2 regions of the Achromobacter sp. ESBL13 genome follow, and region 2 is predicted to be linked to the other one. Evidence: predicted binding sites of a transcription regulator. Region 2 holds the regulator's gene; the other holds the start of a gene.
What was found. Region 2 encodes FliA, which starts transcription of late flagellar genes. Its sites were predicted from a motif close to CTAAAGTTTNNNNNNNNNNNGCCGNTA; they were not measured.
Positions count from the first base shown of each region.

Region 1: the regulator FliA is predicted to act here: its motif matches at 5,258-5,284, upstream of V6F88_RS26170 (FlxA-like family protein).

Region 1 covers NZ_JAZEVT010000008.1:175,972-185,436, forward strand. The annotation lists gene V6F88_RS26150 (LysR family transcriptional regulator) at 1-404, opposite strand, end outside; gene V6F88_RS26155 (ABC transporter ATP-binding protein) at 415-1,500, opposite strand; gene V6F88_RS26160 (ABC transporter permease) at 1,497-3,209, opposite strand; gene V6F88_RS26165 (ABC transporter substrate-binding protein) at 3,308-4,633, opposite strand; gene V6F88_RS26170 (FlxA-like family protein) at 4,766-5,212, opposite strand; gene V6F88_RS26175 (solute carrier family 23 protein) at 5,354-6,679, shown strand; gene greA (transcription elongation factor GreA) at 7,000-7,476, shown strand; gene V6F88_RS26185 (YhbY family RNA-binding protein) at 7,607-8,209, opposite strand; gene V6F88_RS26190 (RlmE family RNA methyltransferase) at 8,228-8,860, shown strand; gene ftsH (ATP-dependent zinc metalloprotease FtsH) at 9,077-9,465, shown strand, end outside.
Region 2 covers NZ_JAZEVT010000001.1:311,419-320,883, forward strand. The annotation lists gene V6F88_RS01435 (hypothetical protein) at 1-983, opposite strand, end outside; gene V6F88_RS01440 (flagellin N-terminal helical domain-containing protein) at 1,264-2,943, opposite strand; gene V6F88_RS01445 (methyltransferase regulatory domain-containing protein) at 3,200-4,804, opposite strand; gene V6F88_RS01450 (RNA polymerase sigma factor FliA) at 4,980-5,735, opposite strand; gene flhD (flagellar transcriptional regulator FlhD) at 6,167-6,490, shown strand; gene flhC (flagellar transcriptional regulator FlhC) at 6,523-7,104, shown strand; gene motA (flagellar motor stator protein MotA) at 7,235-8,104, shown strand; gene motB (flagellar motor protein MotB) at 8,116-9,105, shown strand; gene V6F88_RS01475 (response regulator) at 9,108-9,465, shown strand, end outside.

The DNA of each region.
Region 1 (9,465 bases), on a different contig from region 2:
TCGGCCAAGGTGGCGGTGGGCAGTGTCTGCGTCTTCAGTTCCACCAGCGGCAGGCGCTGCGTGACCGCCGAGGCCAGCTCGCCCAGGCGCAGGAAATCCGGTTTTTCGCTGGGCACGCCAAGCTCGACCACCCCATGCAGGCTGCCTTGCAACTGCCGGGCCTCGGACTTGAATTGCGCGCCCAGCACCAGCAGCGACTCCGCGGTGGGCAGCAGCACTTCGCCCGCCTTGGCCAGCGCCAGCCGGCCGCCACTGCGGTCGAACAGCGCCACGCCCAGGCTCTGTTCCAGCGCCTTGATCTGCGCGGTAACGGCGGGCTGGGTCAGGGACAGCGCTTCGGCCGCCTTCGTCAGGTTGCCCAGGCGGGCAACCGTGACGAAGGCGCGGATCTGATAGATTTCCATGGCCGCCAGTTTAGGCCGCCAACAGCCGCACCTGCGTGGGTTCCAGTCCGATGGATACCGGCGCGCCGATGGGAAACGGCGACAGCCCGGCCAGGTGCGACTGATCCGCCGTCAGGCGTTGTTCGCCGATCAGCACCTGATAGCGCGTGAATTCGCCCAGGAATTCGCTGCTTTCCACAATGCCGGGCAGCCACACATAGCGCGCGTCGCCCAGGCCGTCCGCCATTTCGATCTGTACGGTGTGGGGCCGGAAGCTGGCGGCCAGCCGGCTGGCGGCGGGGGCTTCCGCCGTCAGGGGCAGGTGCAGGTCGCCCACGCCGGGCACGGCCAGCACCACGCTGCCGCTGGTGCGTTCGCGCACATCGCCTTCCAGCACGTTCATCGTGCCGACGAAGTTGGCCACGAAGCGGTTCGTCGGATAGTCGAACAGCGTGCTGGGCGCGCCGATCTGCTGCACCACGCCGTGATCCAGCACCGCCATGCGGTCGGCCGTCGTCATGGCTTCTTCCTGGTCGTGCGTGACGAAGATGGTGGTGATGCCCAGGCGCCGTTGCAGGCTCAGCAGGTCTTGGCGCATCTGCACGCGCAGCTTCTTGTCCAGATTGGACAGCGGCTCGTCCAGCAGCAGCACCTGGGGTTCGATGACGATGGTGCGCGCCAGCGCCACGCGCTGCTGCTGGCCGCCCGACAGCTGGTTGGGCCGGCGCTTGCCATACTGCGACAGGCCCACCAGTTCCAGCGCGGCTTCGACCTTGGCGCGAATCTCGGCGCGCGGCAACTTGCGTTCGACCAGCCCGAAGGCCACGTTGTCCCACACCGTCATGTGCGGCCACAACGCATAGTTCTGGAACACCATGCCGATGTTGCGATCCCAGGGCGGGGTGCCGGTGATGTCTTTGCCGTCCACCAGCAGCTGGCCGGCGCTATGGCGATTAAAGCCCGCGATCAAGCGCAGCAGGGTCGACTTGCCGGAGCCGGACGGGCCCAGCAGCGCAAAGAACTCGCCCGGTTCGATGTGGATATTTACGTCTTTCAGCACTTCCGTCTTGCCATAGGACAGGCGGATGTTGCGGCACTCTACGCTGACCTTCTTCATGCGGATTCCCCTTCAGTGCGTGCCGGACGCTGGCGCGACTGGGCGCGCTCAACCAGCAGGTGCGATACATACGTGCCGATGGCCACCGCGGCCACCGCCAGCACGCCCAGCGCGGCGCCGGGCCCCCGGCCCGCCGCGCTTTGCATATACAGATAGATGCCGTAGCTCATGGGCGCCTGGCTGTCCTTGGTGACCAACATGATGGTGGCCGACAATTCCACCGCCGCCGTCACGAAGCTGGTCACGAAGCCGGCCAGCATGCCGCCCGCCATCAGGGGCACGACAACGCGACGGATCGTGCTCATGCGGGTGGCGCCCAGCGATTGCGCGGCTTCTTCCAGCGACACGTTGATCTGCTGCAACGAGGCCACGCAAGAACGCAACGCATAGGGCAGGCGCCGGACCGAATACGCGATCATGATGATGATCCACGACGAGGTCAGCAGCGTGCCGGTGCCCGGCAGTTCGATGCCGCGAAACGTGCGCAGAAAGCCGATCGCCAGCACGATGCCCGGTATCGCCAGCGCGGCCGAGGCCATGAAGTCCAGCCACTGGCGGGCCGGCAGCCGCGTGCGCAGCATCAGGTAGGCGATGGCGGTACCAAGAATCACGTCCACGCCGGCTGCCAGCCCGCAATAGAGCAGGGTGTTGGCGATCATGCCCTGCGATTCCGAGAACACTGCCGAGTAATGCGCCAGCGTGTAGCCATCCGGCAGCGGGGCGAAGCTCCAGACGCTGGCCAGCGACAGCAGCAGCACGCCCATGTGCGGCGACAGCACCAGCAGCAACACCAGGATGATCCAGCCATAGGCCAACACGCTTTCCATCGGCCCCAGCTTGCGCTTCTGAATGGAGTTGCCGCCCTTTTGCAGGGTGGAATAATCGCGCCCCTTGAGCACGCGCGCCGACAACCACAACGCCAGGATCGAAAACGCGATCATGATGACGCTGATCACATAGCCCAGCGGATCTTCCAGCCCCACCTGCGTGATGCGCAGGTAGGCTTGTGGCGCCAGCATGTTCGTCGTGCCCAGCACCAGCGGCGTGCCCAGGTCGTCGAACACCTTGACGAACACCAGCGACGCGCCGGCCACGTAACCGGGCAGGGCCAGCGGGAAAATCACGCGGCGGAACAGGCGAAACCCGCGCGAGCCCAGGTTGAACGCGGCTTCTTCCATGGCGCCGTCGATGTTGCGCAACGCCACCACCAGGTTCATCAGGATGAACGGAAAGTAGTGCAGCGCTTCAACGAAGATGACGCCGTTCAAGCCTTCCATGAACGGGATCGTGAACCCGAACCAATCGTTCAGCAGCAGGTTGACGCTGCCCGACCGTCCGAAGATCAGCTGCATCGCCACGGCGCCCACAAACGGCGGCATGATGAGCGGCAGCACGCCCAGCGTCTGGATGATCAGCGCACCGCGAAAATCAAAGCGCACCGTGAAGTACGCCAGCGGCACCGCGATCAGGGAGGCCAGCAGCGCCGACCAGCCCGCCACGTACAGGCTGTTGAAGAACGCTTCCTGCATCAGGGGCTGATTGAAGAAGGCACCAAAGTGGCCCATCGTGAAACTGCCGTCGGCGTTCACGAAGGCGCTGTAGAAGACCGTGCCCACGGGCACGGCAAGAAAAAGCAGCAGAAAGCCGAATACCAGCAGCGCCGTCAAAACGGGGCCGGCGGGCAGGCGTGAGTGGCCCGAAGAATTCATCGAGATTCCCGAAATCGTTGCCAGGGGACGGCGCACCGGACGCGTGCCCGGTGCGGTTCGCTAAGGCGGTTCGCCAGTTGCTGTTCGCTAGAGGCGGCTTACAGCGCGCCCGCCTGCCTGGCCAGCTTCACGGCTTCTTCGTAGTTGGCCTTGGACTTGCCGTTCCACTCGCCTTCCAGCTGGGTGATCTGCTGGTTGACCGTGGCGTCTTTCTTGTTGCCCGCGAAGATGGCCAGGAAGGCTGGGTCGGCGGCCTTCTTGCCATCGACCAGCGGCGCCCAGGCAAGCTTGCGCGCTTGTGCCAGCAGCTCGGCCGCCTTGCCGGTCTTGGCCTTGTCGCCCAGTTTGGCTTCGGCGTCGTAGATGGCCTTGGTGGCCGCCTGCAATTCCTTCAGGCGGAAAGTGACGGTTTGGTCATACAGCGATTGCACGACGTAATAACGCGTCTGGGACAGGTCGGCGTTGAATTGCACCTTGCTGCGCTTGGCGATGTCGGCCGGGTCCGGATAGCCGGGTGGGATCTTGCCGGCAAGCGCGGAGTAAGGCAGCACCGGAAGACGCGAAATCTTCGGTTCCAACAGCAGCTCCTGGCCGGCCTGGCTTAACGTGAAGGCGATGAATTTCTTGCCTTCCTCGGTGTTCTTCGCGCCCTCGATCAAGGCGATGTTCGCGGGCACAATCGCGGTCTCGGACGGATAGACGAATTCCACGGGGAACTTGGAATACTTGCTGGACAGGCCAAAGAAGTCGATGACCGGGCCGGCGCCGAACTGGCCGTTGTTCACGCCGTCTGGCACGCCGAATGACCGTTCTGTCACCGCGCTGCTGTTGCCGGACATGCGCAGCAAGGTGTTCCAGCCGTCATCCCAGCCTTCGCCTTGCAGAATGGTCTCCACGGTCAAATGCATGGTGCCCGAGCGCGACGGCGACGTGATGCCCACGTGGCCAAACCACTTGGGCGACAGCAGATCCTTCCATTCCACCGGCGCGGGAATCTTGTGCGCCGCGATATAACGCGTGTTGTAGACAATGCCGTAGCCGGCCAGGGCCTGGCCCAGGTACATGCCGGACGGATCGTTGATAGGGTAGTTGCCGATCTTGTCCGGCACGTCTTTGTTTGCCACGTCGGACGACTTGGCCAGCAGCTTGTCGCGGCCCAGCACTTCGAAGGCGTCGGGCGCGCTGGCCCAGAACACTTCGGGGCGTTGGCCGGCGGGCGTTTCACGCACATAGGCAATGCCCGACACGGTGTTCTTATTCAGGATTTCCAGCGTGATGCCGGGGTTGGCCTTTTCAAACGCGCTCTTGTAAGCCTGCGTCAGGTCCTTCGGGAACGACGTGATCACCGTGACGGTGCCGGCCAGGGCGGGTGCCGAGCAGACGGCCAGCAGGGCGCCTGCAAGGGCGGTGCGCATTGCATGCATGGTTTGTCTCCGTAGTTTTAATTTGTCTGGAGACAGTAATGTCTGGTCTGCAACGCGTCCAATCAGAAATTTTGATGCGGCTCATCAGCGCGGGGCCGTGATGGTGGCGCCCCCGCTGGTGACGCGCTGCGGTTAAGCCGTGGTGGACACGGCGGCGCCCGCTGAGCCCGCTTCGGCTCTGGCCATGGCCGCCTTGGCCTGCAGGACCAGCACCTTCTGGATCTGCCCTTGGATCTGCATGGCCTGGCCGTTCAGCGCTTGAAGCTGCTGTGCCTTCATCTCGTCCGACATGCCGCTGGCCTGCACCTTGGCGATCTGATCCATGATGCGCTTGAGCTGCTTTTGCAGTTCTTTGATCTGACGCGTGAATTCGTCATCGTTACCGGCGTCTTCCGAGGCCTTGGTGCCCCCTACACGCAGCGCCCCAGCCTTGTTGACGCGGATCGTGCCGTCGGGGCTGACCGTTGTCGCCTCCCCGCCTGCGGGATCCGTCGCTTCCTTGTTGGCTTGAATCTTCTGGGCCCACAGGTCGGCCATACTGCCGGTCCGGGATGTGCCGCCGATGGAATTGATAGCCATGATGTCTCCAGGTACTTGGTGGGGATTGCGGGGCGTTCATCTGATGAACGGCATGTTGGGGTCCAACTTAAACATTGCCGCCTTTTCGCGGCCCCCTTTACACTGGCGCCCGCTTACCCCGACACCTTATTTGGGATATCCATGTCCAATTCCTATTTCCCGCGTTGGCGCCTGGCGGACGACGCCGAACCCGGCGTCATCATTGCGCCCGATGAACGGCTGTCCTGGCCCAAAAACGTCGCCATGGGCGCGCAGCACGTTGTGGCCATGTTCGGCTCGACGGTGCTGGCGCCGTTGCTGATGGGCTTTGATCCCAACGTCGCGATCCTGATGTCCGGCATCGGCACGCTGATCTTCTTCCTGTTCGTCGGCGGCCGGGTGCCCAGCTATCTGGGGTCCAGCTTCGCTTTCATCGGGGGCGTAATCGCGGTCACCGGCTATGCGGGCGGGGGCGCCAACGCCAACATCGGCGTCGCGCTGGGCGCGATCATCGCGTGTGGCCTGGCGTATACGCTGATCGGGGTGGTCGTGTGGATCGTCAATGCACGCTCGGGCAGCGGCGCCAACTGGATCGACGCCTTGATGCCGCCTGTTGTCACGGGCGCGGTGGTGGCGGTAATCGGCTTGAACCTGGCGCCCATCGCGGCTAAGGGCGCCATGGGCGCGTCGGGTTTTGACACGTTCATGGCGCTGGTGACCATTGTTTGCGTCGGCGGCATCGCCGTCTACACCAAGGGCATGGTGCAGCGCCTGTTGATCCTGGTTGGCCTGATCCTGGCGTGCGTGGTGTACGCCGCGCTGGCCAACGGCATGGGGCTGGGCAAGCCGATCGACTTTTCGGGCGTGGCCGCCGCCGCGTGGATCGGCCTGCCGCATTTTGCAGCCCCGGTCTTCAAAGCCGAGGCCATGGGGCTGATCGTGCCGGTCGCGATTATCCTGGTCGCCGAAAACCTGGGCCACGTGAAGGCGGTCAGCGCCATGACGGGCCAGGACCTGGACCGCTATCTGGGCCGCGCCTTCGTGGGCGACGGGGTGGCAACCATGGTGTCGGGCGCGGTGGGCGGCACGGGCGTCACGACCTATGCCGAGAACATCGGCGTCATGGCGGTCACCCGCATCTATTCCACGCTGGTTTTCGTCGTGGCCGCGCTGATCGCCGTCGTGCTGGGGTTTTCGCCCAAGTTCGGCGCACTGATCCAGACCATTCCCGGGCCCGTGTTGGGCGGCATGTCGGTGGTGGTGTTCGGCCTGATCGCGATCGCAGGCGCGCGGATCTGGGTCGTCAACCAAGTGGATTTCAGCGACAACCGCAATCTGATCGTGGCCGCCGTCACCTTGGTGCTGGGCGCCGGCGACTTCACCATCAAGATCGGCGACTTCATGCTGGGCGGAATCGGTACCGCCACGTTCGGCGCGATCATCCTGTATGCGCTGCTGCGCCGTCGTAAGCCGGGGCCGATTGTCTAGGCAGTTGCAGGCGGGCGCGATCTCCGGGCAGGTCGCGTCGCCTGGAGGGATTTTTGACAAAATAGCCGTTTTTGGCGGGTTACAGCCCCGAAATGCGTGCAAAAGCACGTTTTCCGGGGTCGCTTGCAATTCCGGTGGAGTTTGCCCACAATATGACTTTGATTGCCCCGGTTCCGACCCGAGCCGGGGTTTTGTTTTGGTCGTCCGCGCCGCTAGCTTCGTGTCAAATCTTGCACCGACAGCAGGTGCGCGCCAGGGTAACGACCTTCACCGAGAACGCTCCGTCGGGGCGTTTTTCTACTTTTTGTTTGGGAAACGACATGTCTGCCATTCCTTTGACCGTGCGCGGGGCCGAGCGCTTGCAAGAAGAGCTCCAGCGGCTGAAAACCGTGGAACGTCCTGCCGTTATCAACGCCATCGCCGAAGCGCGAGCGCAGGGCGATCTGTCGGAAAACGCCGAATATGACGCTGCTCGCGAGCGCCAAGGCTTTATCGAAGGCCGGATTGCCGAACTTGAAGGCACGCTTTCCAACGCCCACCTGATCGATCCGACTTCGCTGGATGCCGAAGGCCGTGCCGTTTTCGGCGCTACCGTGGATATCGAAGACCTGGATTCGGGTGACCGCGTGACGTACCAGATCGTCGGTGACGTCGAAGCCGATATCAAGGCCAATCTGATTTCCGTATCCAGCCCGGTGGCGCGCGCGCTGATCGGCAAGAGCGAAGGCGATGTGGTCGAGGTCAAGGCCCCGGCTGGCGTTCGCGAATACGAAGTATTGGGCGTGCGTTACATCTAACGCGTTCGCCTTGGCGGTACACTGTCAAAACGCCATAGCTTGAAGCCTGCGTTAGGCGGGCTGCCCGCGGTACCTGCGCGGATCGCTATGGTGGACCGGGCGCGTAAAGCGCCCGTTTTTGTGCCCGGCCTTATCTTTTTGCCGTCTTGCGGCTGGTGCCGCTGCGTGCTCCGGCCCGCAGGCTCAGCGCACTGCCGGCGCGGCGGGGAATGCCGTGGCCGCTGGCGGTAGCCCGCTTGTTGCTGGGGCGCATGGGCTTGCCGTTCTTGTTCAGCTGGTCTTGCGGCACGAAGCGCGCCTTGGCCGCCTTGGGCTCTTCGGACTCGCTACGGCGCGGACGCTTGGCCAGGCTCTTGCCTTCGGCGGCCAGCTTCTTCGGCGTGTAGGGTTCGGAAGCGCGGCGCTTGGCAGGAGCCACGGGCTCCATCGCGGCCAGCGCGGCGGGCTTGACGTTGCCGGCCAGGGGACGGAACAGAATCAGGGTCTTGCCCAGGTGGTGCACCGGGGCGCAAGACAGGGTGTCGCAGATCGTCGACAACATGGTCTCGCGGGCCTCGCGGTCATCGCCGCCGGCGCGTACCTTGATGAGGCCATGAGACGCCAGTGCCAGGTCGATTTCCTTGAGCACGGCTTCGGTCAGGCCATTGTCGCCAATCAGGACGACGGGGCGCAGAGGGTGAGCGGCGGAGCGAAGGTCGCTGCGCTCACGAGAGGTAAGTTCTAATATAGGCATGCGTGGAATTGTACGGTAATGGCCAAGAATAAATTCTCTAAAGACTGGATTCACCAGCACATCAACGATCCCTATGTGAAGCTGGCGCAACAGAAGGGCTATCGCGCCCGCGCCGCCTTCAAGCTGATCGAGATCCTGGATACCGAAAAACTGATGCGCCGGGGCGACCTGGTCATTGATCTGGGCTCGGCGCCGGGCAGTTGGTCCCAAGTGGCGCGCGAGCGCCTGGCCGGGCCGGGCGGCGTTGTGGACGGACGTATTATTGCGCTGGATCTGCTTCCCATGGAGCCGGTGGCCGGGGTGGAATTCATCCAGGGCGACTTCCGCGACGATGACGTTCTGAAACAATTGGAAGACATGGTCGGATCTCGCGCCGTAGACCTTGTAATCTCGGACATGGCCCCCAACTTGTCAGGCGTGGGTAGTGCCGACTCCGCACGCATTCAGCATGTATGCGAGCTGGCGATGGAATTTTCCCGCGCTCATCTCAAGCCCAATGGGGCGCTGATCGTCAAGGCCTTCCACGGCAGCGGCTTTTCGCAGATCGTGCAGTCCTTCAAGCAGCACTTCAAGCGTGTGGTCGAGCGCAAGCCGAAGGCGTCCCGGGATAAATCCTCGGAAACCTTTCTGGTTGCCCGCGATCTGAAGTAACCCGGGCCAGGGCATGCTGCCCCGGAACCCCAAAGAACTTACCTGCTTGCCGAGACAACGACCACCATAACGACAAATCAGACGTAACTACACGGACCCCAGGGATCCCAGGACGCAATCGGGTCCAACAGGGTAGAATGGGCTATTGACATACTTGTGACTGTGCCATATGCGGGTGCGCGGTTGCCGGTCGGAATCGAAAGCAGGAGATCGACCTTGAATAATTCATTTTCGAAAGTCGCTGTCTGGATGGTGATAGCCCTGGTGCTGTTCACCGTCTTCAAACAGTTCGACGGACGCGCTCAGACCCAGGACGGCGTGACTTACACGCAGTTCATGGACGACGCCAAGGCGGGACGTATCCGCAAGGTCGACGTTCAGGGCGACGTGCTGTACGTCACCCCGGACGCGGGCCGCGCCTACACGCTGACTTCGCCCGGCGACCTCTGGATGGTCTCCGATCTGCTGAAGTACGGCGTCCAGGTGTCTGGCAAGCCGCGTGAAGAGCAATCGCTCCTGATGAGCATCTTCGTGTCCTGGTTCCCCATGCTGCTGTTGATCGGCGTATGGGTTTTCTTCATGCGACAGATGCAGGGCGGCGGTAA
Region 2 (9,465 bases):
CGTTCAAAAAACCCAAGCTCGGCGCAACGCGCCAGTTCCCGGTCCAGGGCCCCCACCCACGCCATCGGGTTCCGGGCAGGAATTTCGGTGATGCGCAGCGTTGATCGTGGACTGGTCGGGGCCGCGACTGCGGGAGCGCTCGCGGTTGTGGGCGACGCTGCGGTGGGCGCAGCGGCGGCAGGGGGAGGGGCAGCAGAGGCCCCCGCGGTATCAGAAGTTCCGTTAGCTGCCGGGACACCGGAAGTAGCGGAAGCAGAAGCAGTAGAAGCAGAAACGGAAGCAGTAGAAGCAGAAGCAGCGGCACTGGGATCAGCAGAAGCACCAGCGGCCGCAAAAGCACCCGCATCGGGCGCGGCATCAGGGCTGGTCGTGGAGGGCGCGCGGGCGCCTGTTGCCGGCGCTGATTGCGCTGGCGCAGCCGTCTGTGGCGCATCAACGGACACGCCCCCCTGCGGCTTCGTCGTCTCCCATTCGCTGGGCGCTTCTTCCGTGGGCAGTGCCGGCAGCGGCGTCAACGGCACACGTACCGGGCTGGCCGACCTGGCGCCCGTGATCCCGTTGTTAGGCGCATTCCACGACACCACCAGCAGCACCAAGGCGCCATAGATTGCCAACGTGTACAGCACGGTCAATGTAGCGGAACCGACACGCCGACCCGTCATCGGCTGGCCTTCGTCCCGCCCCAACAGGGCGCGCCAACCCACCAGCGCAGCGCCGGGCGCCGAGATCAACGCCCAGCCGATACGCCGCAGGCAACTGGGCTGAGGCTGCGGCATCGCGGCGTGCACCTGGGCCGCCAGCAATTCCCGCAACGCGCGGTTCTCTTCCCGCAAACGCCGCGTCTGCGCATCGACCGGCGCCGTGGCATCAGGATCCGTAGTGCTGTCATGCTGCGTAGCGTAGGGATCGGGAGGCGTGGCGGTCATGGGGCTGAAAAATATAGATACAAAGGTGGTGCGGTGGCAAATTATGAGGGTGCGCAACGCGTTTCAAAAAAGCGAGCAGGCGGCAAAAAGCGGCCTTCTATATTTGGTTGATCGCTGGCCAGGGACCGCGACGCATATTCCGATCACGGGCACTGCAAGCTGGGCAATGACAACGCACGTGGGGCGTCTGGGCCTATCGAGGATCTTGCCGACTACGGTGCCAAAAGCAAAAAGCAGAAAAGCCGGCTTGCGCCGGCTTTTCTGCGATCTAGTGCCAGGGTGGATCGGTTTCAACCTTGCGGTATCACCGATCCTGCCGTCAGGCGTTGCTGGTTGATTAACGCAGCAGCGACAGAACGGTTTGCGGCACTTGGTTGGCTTGCGCCAGAACCGAGGTACCTGCTTGTTGCAGGATCTGAGCCTTGGACATGTTCGACACTTCCGTGGCGTAGTCGGCGTCTTGAATACGCGAACGAGCGTTGGACAGGTTGTTGACCACGTTGTTCAGGTTCGAGATCGTCGATTCCAGACGGTTCTGCACGGCACCCAGTTCACCGGTCAGCTTGTCCAGCTTCGTGAAGGCAGCGTCCAGCGTCTTCAGCGGATCGGTGGTCTTGTCGCCAGCCGACGTCGTCGAGGTCGTCAGCTTGCCGTCCGAACCCACCAGGACCTTGGCACCAGCAGCCGAGGCGTATTCCTTGGCGGTGGCGCTGTTGTCGCCAACCACGGTCACTTCGCCGGTGTCGGCGTTGATCTTGTACGACGTGTCGTACGTTTGGACCTTGGTCAGTTCGCCCTTGTTGTCGGTCCACGTGTTGTCGGAGTCGGTCGTGGCGGTAGCGAAGGTCACCGAAGCGGACGTGATGCCCGAGCCCATGGTCACGGTCGACGCGGCGGTCGAGGAGCCCAGGGCGCTGAGGACGTCAGCGGTCGAAGCGACGGCGGTGTACGACAGCTCGCCAGTGTTGCTGTTGCTGTACTTCGTGCCACCGATGGTGACCGAGCTGTTGGCTTCCGTGCCGACCGAGGTCAGGACGTCGTCCAGCGTGGCTTGGGTCAGAGCACCGCTCTTGTCGTTGGTGGTCAGTTCGCCATCAGCGTTCAAGAAGGCAGCGTTGCCGCCGATGGTGATCTTGCCTGCGGCGTCAACGTCGAACGTGGCGGTCTTGCCCGTCGTGATTTCGTAGCTGCCCGACACCGTGCCGCTGGTCGGCTTGATCTTGTTGGCCAAGGCGGTGACGTCAGCGGCAACGGTCGTGTCAACCGTCTTCGTGAACGTGAAGTTGCCCTTGGCAGCGTCGTACGTGTAGGTGGCACCGCCGCCCACTGCGACCGTGTTGCCATCGCTCAGCTTGCCCAGCACGGATTCGGCCGAAGCAGCTTGGAACGTCGTGGTGACCTTGTAGGAACCGTCGCCTTGCAGGGCGCCGCCTTGGGCGATCACGTCGGTAACGGTAGCCGAACGGTTCTGGGTCACGCCCTTGCCGTTCACGTTGAAGCCGTCCAGACCCAGCGTCTTGACGCTGATTTCCGACAGGTTCAGGGTGATCGTTTCGCCGTCGTTGGCGCCAACTTGCAGCGTCAGGGGCTTGGCCGAATCCGACAGAACCTTCACGCCGTTGAAGTCGGTTTGTTGCGAGATGCGGTCGATGTCCGACAGACGTTGGTTGATTTCGTCTTGCATCGAGTTCAGCTGTTCTTGCGAGTAGCTGCTGTTACCGGCTTGCACGGCCAGTTCGCGAACACGTTGCAGGTGGGTGTTGATTTCGGAGGCAGCGCCTTCCGTCGTCTGAGCCAGCGAGATACCGTCGTTGGCGTTACGAGCGGCTTGGGTCAGGCCCTTGACGTTCGCGGTGAAGCGGTTGGCAATGGCCATACCGGCGGCGTCGTCCTTGGCGCTGTTGATGCGCAGGCCCGACGACAGGCGTTCGATGGCGGTACCGAGGGAAGATTGCGACTTGTTCAGGTTGTTCTGAGCAACGAGCGACAAGTAGTTGGTGTTGATAACTGCAGCCATGTTTAGGCTCCCAAGAGAGAAAGGCTTCTTCAAACCGGGCAGCTAGGCCGCCCAAACGTAACGAGAAGGTATCGACGATGTTGCTGAAACTCTTCCGTTGCCAGGATAACGACAGGGCCCAAACATTCTTTAGGGCATTTTTTCGATATCCGTAAATTTTTGCTCTTGGGAAACTCGGTTACTCGCTAAACAGGGGGAGTGACGGGCCAATGATTAAGGGCCAACCGTGGCCACGTCACTTGTAACAAGGCAGGCTTTAAATCAACAGGCCATTCGCGCGCAGCTTGCTCATGGCCTCGGCCACCAGCGTTTGGGCGATGGAGTCCAGATTGCGCACGCGCTTGAGCGACTTGCCGGAAGGATGTGCAACGTCTCCGCTGGCCAATGCATCACGCAGCTTGGTGCGCAGGTCCGCCACCGAGGTCTGGCCGTCGATGTGGCGAACCACGAACTTGCCGATGTCATCCGACGGAAACAGCACGTGCTGATGCCACAGGTTATAGGTGCCCAAGGGCAGGGCGTCTTGCTCGGCCAGCTGGCTCAAGGCTGCAAGCCCGGGAATCCACTGCGGTTTCGCGGCATCCGCAACATAGCCCAGCGGTTCATGGCGGTATTCCAGCGCGTTTGCATTAAGGAATACGACCAGGTGGGTCAGGACCGCAATCGTCAACTCATCCGGCGTGGTCGACTTCTTGGCTTTCGCGCGGGCCGCGTCCAGCAGTTCCGCAAAGCTAAGTGCGTGCGGCCAGGCCTGGCGCAGCGCTTCCGCGACCGCGACAAAGGTGGGATCGCTGCTGGCGATGCCTCGGCCGCGCGCGGTCCGATAGTGACGTTCTTTGGACGGAGCCCCGGCCGGAGCGGCGGACGATGTCAGACGCGCGCCAAAGTGCATTTTTTCAAACACGTTGACTTCGGGCGTTTCCAGGATCTGCTGCGCGCGCTCCTCATGAATCAGCAGGCTCTTGCGGAACTGGCGGCCTACGGCGAAGTCCAGATACTGCTCGCGCATTTCCCTTGAGGCGTCGGCTGCCAACGCGTTATGCATGACGGCAACGTTGTCGCCGAAATTGCTGGCCATGCACGATTGCGGCTCGGCGTCAGTCAGATAAGCCAGGCCCGCTTGTTGTGCGGCCGCTGCAAATTCCAGGAAGTAGCAGGGCGAATTCACTGCCTCAAGATACTCGTGCACCAGGTAATAGTCTGAGTGCCTGCGCAATTGGCGCGACGCATGTTGTAGCGCCGAGCGCAACGGGTTGGTGTTCGACAGCCCGTTTTCCAACATGCTTAGCATGTCCTTCGCGCGCACCAGGCGATCCTGCGGCGTTTCGGCACCAAAGCTGTTCAGGATCATCGCGTCGCGCACGACGTCGGACGCTTTCCAGCCGGGGTAGGTGTTGTAGCTGACGTAGGCGATGCCATCGGGAGCCAGGTTTTCACGGCATACGCGCAGGATGGCTTCGCGCACAACGGGCGGTACCCAGCTGAATACGCCGTGCACGATGATGTAGTCGAACTGACCGAAATCCTTGTTGATGTCGGTAATGCTCATGGCGCGCAGGTCGATGTTCTTCAACCCCATGGCCTTGATAACCGCCTGGCCCGACTCGATCTGTTGCGCCGACAGGTCGACGCCCGTGGCGTGCGCACTCGGATGCGCCGCGGCAAACGGCAGGAGGTTGCCGCCTGCTGCACACCCCAACTCCAGGACGCGCGCGTTCTCTACCGCCGGCGCATTCAGGCCGTACAACGCCGCCACGGCACGCAGGTGGCCGGGCGCCGTAAGCGGAAAAGCATAGGATTCGTAAGGCGTTTCGTCATAGGCGTCGGAAAGCGCCTGCACGAGGTCATCGGAGTGATTCATAACGGGTTCCAGGGCGAAAAGAGGCTGTGCCGGCGGATGGCCTGGCCTGCGGGTAACAAGGTGAATGATGGCGATAGCCTAGCAGCGCGCCGCTACCGCAAATGCGCCGAATAGCGCCAGAATTGCAGGGGTTTCCGCAGCGCAGGGGCGAGTGCCGACTGCGTTACGGAGCCCATCAAATAATCTGCGCGATCTGCCCTTCCAGCGGCAGTTCCTGCCAGGCCAGATCTTTCAACTTCGCCCGTATCCGCGCCGTCGCCTGCGACCTCAGCTGACACACCCGTGCCTCGGTCACATTCATGATGGCGCCGATCTCTTTCAGATTCAGCCCCTGCTCGTAACACAGCGACAGCAACAACTTCTCCCGATCAGGCAAGGCATCAATCGCCTGCACCAGCGCCTGACGGAAATCACCGGCCAGTAGCGCATCCAGCGGATTCCCACCGGCCGAGCCGTGGTTCAGCGTGGCGGTCCAGTCGGACTGGCCGGAGGCGGAGTCGGGTTCGGTGGTGAAGTCTTCGTAATGCACGATCTGCACGCCTTGGGCGTCGTGCAGCAGCGATTGGTATTCGCCGATCGGCATTTCAAGCTGGGCGGCGATCTCGGCTTCGGAAGGCGCGCGCATCAGGCGCTGCTCGAGCTGCTGGATAGCTTGCTCGATCTTGCGCGCCTTGGTGCGGACGCTGCGGGGCAGCCAGTCCTGGCCGCGAAGCTCGTCCAGCATCGCGCCACGAATACGGGTCGTGGCGTAGGTCTCGAATTGGGCGTCTGCCGTTTCCTGATAGCGCCTTACGGCGTCAAGCAGGCCGATCATGCCGGCCTGTATCAGGTCGTCGAGCTCCACACTAGCGGGTAGCCGTGCGAGCAATTGCAGGGCCAGCTTCCGCACTAGCGGGGCATATTCGACCAAGCTGTCATCTGCGTGGGGCATTGCGGGAATGTCAGGCGGTGTCCATCGTGACGCATCGTCAGACGTTGTCAATTTGCGACATTGTCGACAAACGCGCGGCTGCGCTAAAGCGACCAGGATTTAGTGATCGGCAAGGTGACATTGTCGGCACTGCACAACATTTCATTCCCGGAAGTACGCAACGTTTTGAATGCTTATTTGCCAAATTGACGTAAATTCGTCACGAGTTTCTATGTCAATGTGTATCGAAACTCACAGGTTGCGCAATATCAACAAAGATTTGTCATATAAGTCATAGAAAATGACATCACCTGTGGTAAATTTTACTTAAATTGCGAACAAATGATACATTTCGCATTAAAACAGGATGCAGCAGCAACCAGGTGTCACTAAGACACCGGTGCTTTTGGTTATCGAGCCCCCGTGGGTGGGATTGGGATAGGGAGTAGGGCGTGCAACAAGTCGAAAATTCTTTGCTGGCAGACATTCGCGAAGTGAATCTGTCATACCTGTTACTTGCGCAACGTATGTTGCGTGATGACTATGCAGCATCCATGTTTCGTTTGGGATTCAGTAACGAAGTCGCTGACATCCTGATGCGCCTGTCGCCGGCGCAGCTGGTCAAGCTGGCCAGCTCCAGTTCGCTGCTGTGCCGTTTCCGCTTTGATGACTACAGCCTGCTGTCGGCCCTGACCCATGATGTTCTGGGCGGCGCGCTGCAACAAGCTCACGCAACAATCTTGCTGGCCAAGCAACCTGTAGAAGAACTGGCCTGACGGCCGCTCCAACACCCACTCGGACTCGTGTAATGGCCTCCAAAAGCGTATCTCAGGAAGCGGACGACATCCTGCTTGCCAGCTCCATGATTACCCTGGGAGCGCGGCTTCAGGTCCTGGAGGCTGAAACCAGCCTCAGCCACGACCGCCTGGCACGCTTGTACCGCGAAATTCGCGGCTGCTCGCCACCCAAGGGCATGCTGCCGTTCTCGGTGGACTGGTTCATGACCTGGCTGCCGAATATTCACTCGTCGCTGTTCTACAACGTTTATTCGTTCCTGAACGCGCGCACCAGCAGCAAAGGCATCCGCGCCATCATCGACGCCTATCGCCTTTACCTGGAAAACGCCGGCCTGGACACGGCCGAAAGCTCGGAACCGGTGTTGAGCTTCACCCGTGCCTGGATGCTTGTGCGTTTCTTCGACAGCGGCATGCTCCAGCTGTCCGCCTGCCGCCAATGCGGTGGCCATTTCATCGCCCATGCCCACGATCCGCACTCGGATTTCGTGTGCGCGATCTGCCGTCCGCCTCCTCGCGCCGGCAAGACGCGCGCGGCCGCCAAAGCACGTGCCGGCACCCGTCCGGTGCCCGCGCTCGGCGCTGTCCGTCCGTGACCCGGACGCGCCAGGCGCGCGTCCAAATACATCAAAAGCCCTGGAAAACTCCCCGTAACCCGCCTTTTTGGGTCGGGGGGAACAGGGGATCATTGACGCCAGTTTTAGACTTCGTTGGCAGGGGCCTGATGTGTTGATTGTTATCGGTTTTCTCGTGGTGATCGTGTCGGTCGTCGGCAGCTTCATAGCGCTGGGCGGCCACTTGGGCGCGCTTTACCAGCCCTTCGAGCTGACACTGATCTTTGGTGCGGCCTTTGGGGCTTTCCTTGCCGGCAACAGCAAAAAATCGCTGATGCTGGTCAAGAAGGCGCTGCCTGACGCGCTTAAAAGCTCGCGCTACAGCAAGGACGTGTACATGGAGCTGATGGCTCTGCTGTACGTGTTGTTGAATAAAGCGCGCCGTGAAGGCCTGATGGCCATCGAATCGCATATTGAGGACCCGGCTTCCAGCCCGATCTTCAGCGAATATCCGCGCATTGCCAAAGACGCGAAGCTCATGGAGTTCATTACGGACTACCTGCGCATCATGATCAGCGGCAACATGAGCTCGTTTGAAATCGAAACGCTCATGGACGAGGAAATCGAGACCTATCGCCATGAACGCGAAGTGCCCGCGCACGCGCTGCAACAGATGGCTGACGGCCTGCCGGCCTTCGGTATCGTGGCCGCGGTGCTGGGCGTGATCAAGGCGCTGGCGGCAGTGGACCAGCCGCCCGCCATCCTGGGCGACCTGATTTCCAAGGCCATGGTCGGCACGTTCCTGGGCATCTTGCTGGCGTACGGTTTCGTGGGGCCGCTGGCCTCGCGGGTCGAGCGCCGCAATGACGAGGCCATGAAAGTGCTGGAATGCATCAAGACCACGCTGCTGGCCAGCATGAACGGCTACCCGCCGCAACTGGCGGTGGAATTTGGCCGCAAGGTGCTGTTCTCGTCCGTGCGTCCGACCTTTGGTGAGCTGGAAGAGCACGTCCGGCAAACCAAGTCGACCGGCAAGGCCTGACGGAGCGGGCGATGAGCACCGTAAACAACCACCGTGTGGTGATCCGCCGCAAGAAGGTCAAGGGCGGCGGGCACCATGGCGGCAGCTGGAAGATCGCCTACGCCGACTTCATCACGGCGATGATGGCGTTCTTCCTGGTGATGTGGCTGATCAGCATCGTGCCGCGCGAAGAGCTCAAGGGCATCGCGGAATACTTCCGCATGCCGCTGCGCGTGGCGATCACGGGCGGGCCCAGCAGCTCGGCCGAGACCAGCGCCGTGCCCGGCGGCGGCCGCGACCCCTTGCGCAGCGAGGGCGATGTGCGCAAAGGCCAGGGCAACCGGGTCGAATCCCAGCCCATGGGCGACGCCGAACGGCGCGAACAGCACCGCCTTGAAAACCTGAAGCGCCGCCTTGAAAACGTCATCGAGACCAGCCCCGTCCTGAAAAGCTTCAGGCCGCAGCTGCTGATCGACCTGACGACCGAGGGCCTGCGCATCCAGATCATCGACAACCAGAACCGCCCGATGTTCGCCACAGGCCGCGCCGAAGTGCAGCCGTACATGCGCGACATTCTGCGCGAACTGGGGCCGGTGCTGAACGAGCTGCCTAACCGCGTCAGTATCTCGGGCCACACCGACGCCTCGCAGTACGCGCGCGGTGAGCGCGCCTATAGCAACTGGGAACTGTCGGCGGACCGCGCCAATGCCTCGCGCCAGGAATTGGTGGCCGGCGGCATGAACGAAAGCAAGGTCATGCGCATCCAGGGTCTGTCTTCCAGCATGAGTCTGGTTAAAGATGATCCGTATGCAGCCGTTAATAGACGTATCAGCCTCGTGGTGCTCAATATGAACACCCAGAAGCGCATCGAAAACGAGAACGCCGCAGCCGCGGACGTAAGCGCCAAAGATGCTCGCGAGGTGGGGACGGCCGTGGAGGCGGTGCAAGCCGCCGCCCAGGCCACGACGGCAACCAATCAAGGCGAAGCGGCGAACGCGCCGCCGGTTCAGGGGGTTCGATAGCAATGGCGGCAACGATTCTGGTGGCGGACGACTCGGCGACGATGCGGATGATCGTCCAGGCGACGTTGACGGGCGCGGGGTGGAAAGTGTTGACGGCCGGCAACGGCCAGGAAGCGCTGGAGGTGGCCAAGAGCCATCCGGTGGACCTCGTGGTCAGCGACTGGAATATGCCCGTCAAGGGCGGGCTTGAATTGATTCAAGGCCTGCGTGAGCTGGACCAGTACCTGGATGTACCGGTGCTGGTGCTGACCACCGAAGACGATGTGGGTAGCAAGATGGCCGCTCGGGATCTGGGCGTTTGTGGCTGGCTGTCCAAGCCGGTCGACCCCGATGTGCTGGTGGAATTGGCGACCGAGCTGC